DNA from 2 places in the Martelella sp. FOR1707 genome. Region 1 is predicted to be linked to the other one. Evidence: predicted binding sites of a transcription regulator. Region 1 holds the regulator's gene; the other holds the start of a gene.
The links. The regulator PhoB, encoded in region 1, activates phosphate uptake and scavenging genes when phosphate is short. The targets are predictions, from matches to a motif close to TGTCATNNANCTGTCAT.
Positions count from the first base shown of each region.

Region 2: the regulator PhoB is predicted to act here: its motif matches at 1,745-1,761, upstream of V6765_RS13060 (bifunctional 2',3'-cyclic-nucleotide 2'-phosphodiesterase/3'-nucleotidase).

Region 1 is NZ_JBAKFP010000005.1:367,217-371,369, forward strand. Features, by position in the region: gene V6765_RS16020 (M3 family metallopeptidase) at 1-238, shown strand, start outside; gene V6765_RS16025 (carbohydrate kinase family protein) at 254-1,180, opposite strand; gene V6765_RS16030 (orotate phosphoribosyltransferase) at 1,217-1,912, opposite strand; gene V6765_RS16035 (hypothetical protein) at 2,078-2,263, shown strand; gene phoB (phosphate regulon transcriptional regulator PhoB) at 2,275-2,958, opposite strand; gene phoU (phosphate signaling complex protein PhoU) at 2,981-3,700, opposite strand; gene pstB (phosphate ABC transporter ATP-binding protein PstB) at 3,714-4,153, opposite strand, start outside.
Region 2 is NZ_JBAKFP010000004.1:353,018-357,170, reverse strand. Features, by position in the region: gene V6765_RS13060 (bifunctional 2',3'-cyclic-nucleotide 2'-phosphodiesterase/3'-nucleotidase) at 1-1,666, opposite strand, end outside; gene V6765_RS13055 (N-acetyltransferase family protein) at 1,807-2,388, shown strand; gene V6765_RS13050 (Lrp/AsnC family transcriptional regulator) at 2,385-2,846, opposite strand; gene ald (alanine dehydrogenase) at 2,994-4,112, shown strand.

The DNA of each region.
Region 1 (4,153 bases):
CTCCGGCGATGGCTATTCCGCAGGATATTATTCCTACATGTGGTCCGAAGTGCTGGACGCCGACGCCTTCGAGGCCTTCGAGGAGGCCGGCAACGTCTTCGACCCGGCAACCGCCGGCAAGCTCAAATCGGAAATCCTCACCAAAGGCGGCTCTGTCGCGCCCGAGGCGGCCTATCAGGCGTTCCGGGGCCGCATGCCGGGCCCTGAGGCAATGCTGAAGGGCCGCGGGCTGGTGTAGGGAACCAGCCCCCGATCATAGTCCGATTTCGCGGGCGAAGGGCGGGTTGGCGCCGGCGCGGGATACGGTGACGGCGGCGGCCTTTGCGCCAAGGGCCAGCGCATCGCGGATGGCATCGGCGGAAAGCGTCTTCACCTTGTCCTTGGTGAGCAGGCCGGCGAGGTCGAGCGAGGCGAGGATGCCGGCGTCAAACGTGTCGCCGGCGCCGACGGTGTCGACCACCTCGACCTTTTCGCTTGCCACTTCGACCTTCTCTTTAGCGGTGTAGGCGATCGTGCTGTCGCCGCCGCGGGTCACGACAACGAGGCTGGCACCGGCTGCAATCCAGTGGCGGGCCTTGTCGTCGAGCGAACCTTCCAGCCCGAACCAGTCGAGATCCTCGTCGGAGAATTTGAGAATATCGGCTTTCGCCGCCATCCGCTCGATCCGGGCACGGTGCTTGTCGGGGTCGGTGATGAAGCTCGTGCGGATATTGGGGTCGAGCGAGATCACGCGGCTCTCCGCTTCACGCATCAAAAGCGCCTCGTAGGTCGAGCCGCAGGGCTCCGGGATCAGGCTGATCGCGCCGAAATGCATGGCGCTGCAATCATCGCCGATCTCCGGCAGGTCGGCCTCGGTGATCATCCGGCCGGCGGTATTCTCGTCATAAAAGGCGTAGCTCGCCGCGCCGTTCACCAGCTTGACGAAGGCGAGCGTGGTCGGCCGGTCGGAGGTGGCGACATAAGAATGGTCGACATTGGAGGCATCGAGCTTTTCACGGATGATATCGCCCATCAGGTCCGATGAGATACCCGAGAAGAAGCCGGTCGGCCGGCCGAGCCTTGCAAGCGCCACTGCCGTATTGCAGACCGCGCCGCCGGCATAGGGCGAAAACGCCGGCTCGCCCTTTGTGGTCTCACGGGGCAGCATGTCGATAAGGGCTTCGCCGCAGCAAAGGATCATTGTCTTCTCCCAGTTCGTTTTATCGCGTTCGCGGCGTCAGGCGGGCAGCTGGTCAATGCCGCCGCGCGCCTTGGACCATGCCATCGGCTGATCGAGAAAATCGGCGACGGAATCGAGCGCCTTGTCATCAAACAGTTTCTTCTCGCGCGCCACCGCCAGCACGTTCTGCCATGTTGCGATATAATGTAGGTCAACGCCGCCATTATCGAAACGTTTCCCGGCTTCGGCGAAAATATCGTAGTAGAACAGCGCCATGCCGTGGTTCACGATGCCGCCGGCATTGCGGATCGCATCGATGAAGTTGAACATCGAGCCGCCCGCCGTGGTCAGGTCCTCGATCACCAGCACCCGCGCGCCTTCCGGCATATGGCCTTCGATCTGCGCGTTCTTGCCGTAGCCCTTTGGCTTCTTGCGGCAATAGATCATCGGCAGGTCGAGCCGGTCGGCGAGAAAGGCTGCAAAGGGAATGCCTGCGGTCTCGCCGCCGGCGACGCAGTCGAACTGTTCGAAGCCGGCCTCGGCCATGATCTTGGCTGCGGCGAAATCCATCAGGGTGGAGCGGATCCGCGGAAACGAGATCAGCCGCCGGCAGTCGATATAGACCGGGCTTACAAGGCCGGAGGAGAGCTTGTAGGGCTCGTCGGGCGAGAAATGCACCGCCTGGATTTCCCACAGCATCCGGGCCATCAGGTCGGCCATCACCGCCGGCTCAGTAAAACTCGCGCGCGTCATCTCGGTTCCTTTTGTCTGATGGGTCTGTCCGTGCCCTGTCTGAAGGGAAAAATCAATTGCCTGCTGCCGAAAGAGCAGCGCTTTGATGGCCTCAGGATAAGGAAACGATGCGATATCGCAATGTCTGGGGGCGGTATTTGCGGAGCGCCCAACGGCGAGGCGCCGATGAAACCCATTGCCATCGCAGCCTTCTACCCCTCGCCCCGGAGGGGAGAGGGTGGCGCGCATGCGCCGGGTGAGGGGAGAACCCCGGACGTTGAAGTGACCCGCGAGCGCCACGACCATGGCGATGCCGCTGCCCTCATCCGGCCTTCGGCCACCTTCTCCCCACGGGGAGAAGGGGACGGCTGAGAGGCACTGCCTTACACTTCCATCGAATAGCCCGCGCCGCGCACGGTGCGGATCACGTCGGGCATTTGCGAGAAGTTGAGGGCCTTGCGCAGCCGGCCGACATGGACGTCGACGGTGCGTTCGTCGACATAGATGTCGTGGCCCCAGACGCCGTCGAGAAGCTGGGAGCGGGAGAACACCCTTCCGGGCGAGGTCATCAGGAATTCGAGCAACCGGAACTCGGTCGGGCCGAGGCGGACTTCCTTGGCCTTGCGGTGGACGCGGTGGGTCTCGCGGTCAAGCTCGATATCGCCGCATTTGAGCACGCTGGAGAGCACTTCCGGCCGGGCCCGGCGCAGGATCGCCTTGACCCGCGCCATCAGTTCAGGCGTCGAGAACGGCTTGACGACATAATCGTCGGCGCCGATCGCAAGGCCGCGCACCTTCTCGCTTTCCTCGCCGCGCGCCGTCAGCATGATGATCGGCAGGCGCTCGGTTTCCGGCCGCATCCTCAGCCTGCGGCAAAGCTCGATGCCGGAAACGCCCGGCAGCATCCAGTCGAGCAGCAAAAGGTCCGGCACCCGCTCCTGAAGCCGAATTTCGGCCTCGTCGCCGCGCGCGATCGTCTCGACTTCATAGCCTTCGGATTCGAGATTGTAGCGCAGCAGAACGCTCAGCGCTTCTTCATCTTCGACAACTGCAATCTTCGGAACCATCTCGTGCCCTCGTCACATGGTGTCAGGATTTGCTCTCGCCGGAGCCGACCGAGGGCGACATGTCGTCCTTCGGGCGTTCTCCCTGCGGCTGCGAGCCGGTGGCGATGTAGTAGATCATTTCAGCAATATTGGTGGCGTGGTCGCCGATGCGCTCGATGTTCTTGGCGCAGAACAGAAGATGCGTGCAGGTGGTGATGTTGCGCGGATCTTCCATCATGTAGGTCAGAAGCTCGCGGAACAGCGAGGTGTAGATCGCGTCGATCTCCTCGTCGCGCTCGCGGATCGAATTGGCCTTGTCGGCCTGGCGCGAAGTGTAGGCGTCGAGCACTTCCTTGAGCTGCAGCAGCGCCAGTTCCGACAGATGCTCGATACCATGGGCAAGCTTGCGCGGCACGCCGGTGCCCTGCACCGAGATCACCCGCTTGGCGGTGTTCTTGGCCATGTCGCCGACGCGCTCGAGGTCGGCGGCGATGCGGATCGCGCCCATGATTTCGCGCAGGTCCGCCGCTACCGGCTGGCGCCGCGCGATGGTGACGATCGCCTTTTCGCCGACCTCACGCTCGGCATCGTCCAGCGCCAGATCCTCCGCGATCACCTTTTCGGCGAGTTCGGTATCGGTGTTGACCAGCGCCACGACGGATTGCGAGACCATCTCTTCCGCCATGCCGCCCATTTCCGAGATACGGCGCTGGAGGTATTTCAGCTCCTCGTCGAAGGCCGATATGATATGCGAGTGTGCCATCTTGTGCGTCTCCTTAACCGAACCGGCCCATGATGTAGTCCTGGGTGCGCTGGTCCGCGGGATTTGTGAAAATCGTGTCGGTGTCGTCCTCCTCGACCATGTAGCCGAGGTGGAACATCGCCGTGCGTTCGGAAACGCGCGCGGCCTGCTGCATCGAATGGGTCACCATCACGATGGTGTAATTCTGCTTCAACTCGCTGATCAGCTCTTCCACGCGCGCGGTCGCGATCGGGTCGAGCGCCGAGCACGGTTCGTCCATCAGGATCACTTCGGGGCTGACCGCAATGGCGCGGGCGATGCAGAGCCGCTGCTGCTGGCCGCCGGAAAGGCTGGTGCCGGGCTCATGCAGCCGGTCCTTGACCTCGTTGAACAGGCCGGCCTTCTGCAGGCTGGTCTCCACGATCCTGTCGAAATCGGCGCGGTGGCGGGCAAGGCCGTGAATGCGCGGGCCAT
Region 2 (4,153 bases), on a different contig from region 1:
TCGGCTTGCCGTCATGGGCAAGATCGATGATGCGGTGGCTGTCCGGATTGGCGAGGCTGCCATCCTTGGCGTAGCGCGCCGGTTTCGACAGGTCGATCTTGTAGGTCACGCCGTCGATGACGTCGAAATTGTAGGACGGGAAATCCGGGTTCAGCAGCGGGGCGTCGGTCGCGCCGGGCGCCACCTGGTTGAACATGCCCGCCGACATTTCCAGCCACTCGCGCACCTGCGCCCCGTTGATCAGCACGGCGCGGGCGGTGTTGGGATAGAGGTAGAGGTCGGCGACGTTCTTGATGGCGATGTCGCCGGCCGGGACCTCGGTATAGTAATCCGGCCCGCCGCGACCGCCGGCCTTGAAGGGGGCTGCGGCGGAAAGCACGGGGAAGTCCCGGTATTCCGTGTCCTTCAGCATGTCTTTCGTGTACCAGGTCTGCGCCTTGGACACGATCTGCACGGACGGGTCGTCGGCCACCAGCGCGAAATAGGATTGCAGCGGCGCGGATGTCTTGCCGACCGGGGTGCGGACATATTCCAGCGTCGCCTCGTGATCGGCCTCGGCGGCGGCGATCACCGCCGCGTCGCTTTCGACATCGGCGATCACCTTGCGGTCTTCGGTGCGGTGGTAGATCGGCCGGGCCTCGGTGGTGAAGTCGACGATTTTCCAGCTATCGCCGTCCTTTTCCAGCAGCAGGTCGATCAGGCCCATATGCGAGCCCCAGAAGCCGGCCATCACCGCAGGCTTGCCCTTGAGCGTGCCCTTGTCGATATCGACGCCCTCGATGCCGGCGAAATCATCCGTGCCGGGGAAGACGAGATGCTGGTGGCCGGTGAACACCGCGTCTATGCCCCCGACGCCGGCGAGATGGAGCGAGGCATTTTCCATCAGGGGCGCGGGGCCCGTGCCATCGATGCCGGAATGCGACAGCGCCACGATGATATCGGCGCCTTCCTCCTTCATGACCGGCACCCAGGCTTCGGCCGCTTCCACGATATCGCGGGTATTGGCCTTGCCGGAAAGGTTCTTCTCGTCCCAGACCATGATCTGCGGCGGCACGAAGCCGATGAAGCCGATCTTCACCGGGCTCTTGTTGCCGTCGCCATCGGTGATCATCTGCTCCTGGATCAGGTAGGGCCTGACCATCAGATCGTCCTTGGTCGGGTCGTCCGCCAGTTCGCCGGTGGTCAGATTGGCGCAGACATACGGGAAGTTCGCGCCGGCCAGCACCTTGTGCATGAAATCGAGGCCGTAATTGAACTCGTGATTGCCGAGCGTGCCGACATCATAGCCGAGCACATTCATGGCCTTGATCACCGGGTGGACGTCGCCATCCTGCATGCCGCGCTCATAGGCGATGTAATCGCCCATCGGGTTGCCCTGCAGGAAGTCGCCATTGTCGATCAGCATGGAATTTGTCGATTCGGTGCGGATCGCGTCGATGATCGAGGCGGTGCGGGCGAGGCCCATCGTGTCGTTGGGCTTGTCGGCGTAATAGTCATAGGGAAACACGTTGACGTGGATATCGGTGGTTTCCATCAGCCGCAGATGCGCCTGATTGCCGGCGGCACGGGCGGAAAACGGATGCAGGGCGACCATGGCGGTGGCCGTTGCCATGCCGCGCAGCAGCGTGCGGCGGGAGATCGGTTGCAGTTCGAAAAGCGCGGACATCGGCGGCTCCGTTTTTGTTGTGGCGCGGGCTTTGCGCCGTCGGCGGTTGACAATGATCATGGAATGAATTGCAAGTCTGTGAAAGCTTAATGACAGGCTAGACGCGCAGCCGGCTTTGGGTCAATACGGGGAGGGGTGGATTGGTTTCGAGTTTCACGATCAGGGCAGCCACGGCGGAGGATGCGCCGGACATGGTGCGGCTCATCAATATCGCCGATCACGGCCTGCCGCTGTGGCGCTGGGGGCGGCTTGAGGGCGGCGAGGGCGATCCGTGGCAGGCCGGGCGCGACAGCGTCCGTCGCGAGGATCAGGTCGTCAACTGGAAGAACGGCACGGTGGCAACCCTTGGCTCCGATATCGTGGCGCTGCTGCTGGCCTATCCCCTGGAGCGCGATACGCCGACCGGCGAGGCCGACCATGCCGTGTTCGAACCGCTGAAGGCGCTGAAGGCGAAGGCCGTCGGCAGCTACTATATTCACGTGCTCGCGGCCTATGCGGAGTACCGCCGGCGCGGGCTCGGGAAATTGCTGATGGAGCGGGCGGCGCGGATGGCAGGCGGCCGCGATCTTGCCCTGATCGTCTCCGACGGCAATGCGCCGGCTCGCCGGTTTTATGATCAGCTCGGCTTTCGCGAGACCGCGCGTGAAGCGATCGTCACCGCCGAGGACTGGAAGGCCGAGGGCGAGAACTGGCTGCTGCTGGTCAAGTCGCCTAAAGCTTAATCGATGCCGACATTGATCCGTTCGATGATCGGCCTGAGCGCGAAGGACGAGTTGATCTGCACCACATGCGGCAGCGCCGACAGCCAGTCGCGGTGGATGCGCTCGTAATCCTTCAGGTCCTTCGCCGCCACCCGCAGCGTATAGTCATAGACGCCGGAGACCATGTAGCAGACGATGATGTTCGGGCAGCGCTTTACCGCCTCCTCGAACTCGGCAAGCGTGCGGGCGAACTGGCCGGAGAGCGAGATCTGCACGATCGCCACCATCTTGTAGCCAAGCGCCTCGGGCGAAATTCTTGCGGTATAGCCCTCGATCACGCCGCTTTTTTCCAATATATCGAGCCGTCTGGAACAGGCGGATGGCGACAGGCCCACGGTTTCCGCAAGGTCCGCATTGGTGATGCGGCCGTTCTTCTGGAGCGCCTTCAAGATCGCACGATCAATCTCGTCGATATCCATCGTTCGAATACCCTTCGATTTTTATTGTTCTTTTTCGAAAATTAAACGAAAAAAGTGAAAAATCAAGGATAACTTTGCAAGGACATTGCTGCGATTTCGCGTTTCAATCCCGGTTAGGTTGTACCGATTGGAGCGAGGAGATCGAAAATGCTTGTCGGCTGTCCGAAAGAAATCAAGAATCATGAGTACCGCGTCGGCCTGACCCCGGCATCGGTGCGCGAATATGTGGCGCATGGTCACCAGGTTATCGTCGAGACCGGCGCGGGTGCCGGCATCGGCGCCGGCGACGACGCCTACCGCGCGGCTGGCGCGACGGTTGTGCCGGACGCCGCCACTGTGTTTGCCAGGGCGGATATGATCGTCAAGGTCAAGGAGCCGCAGCCCTCCGAATGGGCGCAGCTCAGGGAAGGGCAGTTGCTCTATACCTATCTGCATCTGGCCCCCGATCCGGCGCAGACCGAGGGGCTGCTTGCCTCCGGCGTCACGGCGATTGCCTATGAGACGGTGACCGACGAGCGCGGCGGGCTGCCGCTTCTGGCTCCGATGTCGGAAGTGGCCGGAAGGCTTTCGATCCAGGCCGGTGCCACCGCGCTGCAGAAGGCCAATGGCGGGCTCGGCGTGCTGCTGGGCGGCGTTCCCGGTGTCCAGCCCGGCAAGGTGGTGGTGATCGGCGGCGGAGTTGTCGGCCTGCACGCCACGCTGATGGCGACCGGACTTGGCGCCGAGGTCACGATCCTCGACCGCTCGCTGCCGCGTCTGCGCATGCTTGACGAGCTGTTCCGCGGGCGGGTCAAGACGCTGTACTCGACCACGGAAGCGCTTGAGAACGAGATCTTTGCCGCCGATCTGGTCGTTGGCGCGGTGCTGGTGCCGGGGGCGGCCGCGCCCAAGCTCGTGACCCGCGAAATGCTGCCGGGTATGAAGACCGGCGCGGTCATGGTCGATGTCGCGATCGACCAGGGCGGTTGTTTCGAGACCTCGCACGCCACCACCCATTCCGACCCGACCTTCATCGTCGATGGCGTGGTGCATTACTGCGTCGCCAACATGCCGGGCGCCGTGCCGATCACCTCCGCTGCCGCGCTGAACAATGCGACGCTGCATTACGGGCTGATGCTGGCCGACAAGGGGCTCGCCGCGGTTTCCGAGGACCGTCATCTGCGCAACGGCCTCAACGTCCACCGCGGCCGGGTGACCAATGCCGCCGTCGCCGCCGCGCTCGGCTATGAGCTGGCCGCGCCCGAGGCGGTCCTGAAGGTCGCCTGAGGCGACTTGCTCCAGAAAACAAAAAAAGCCGCCCCGGAGGC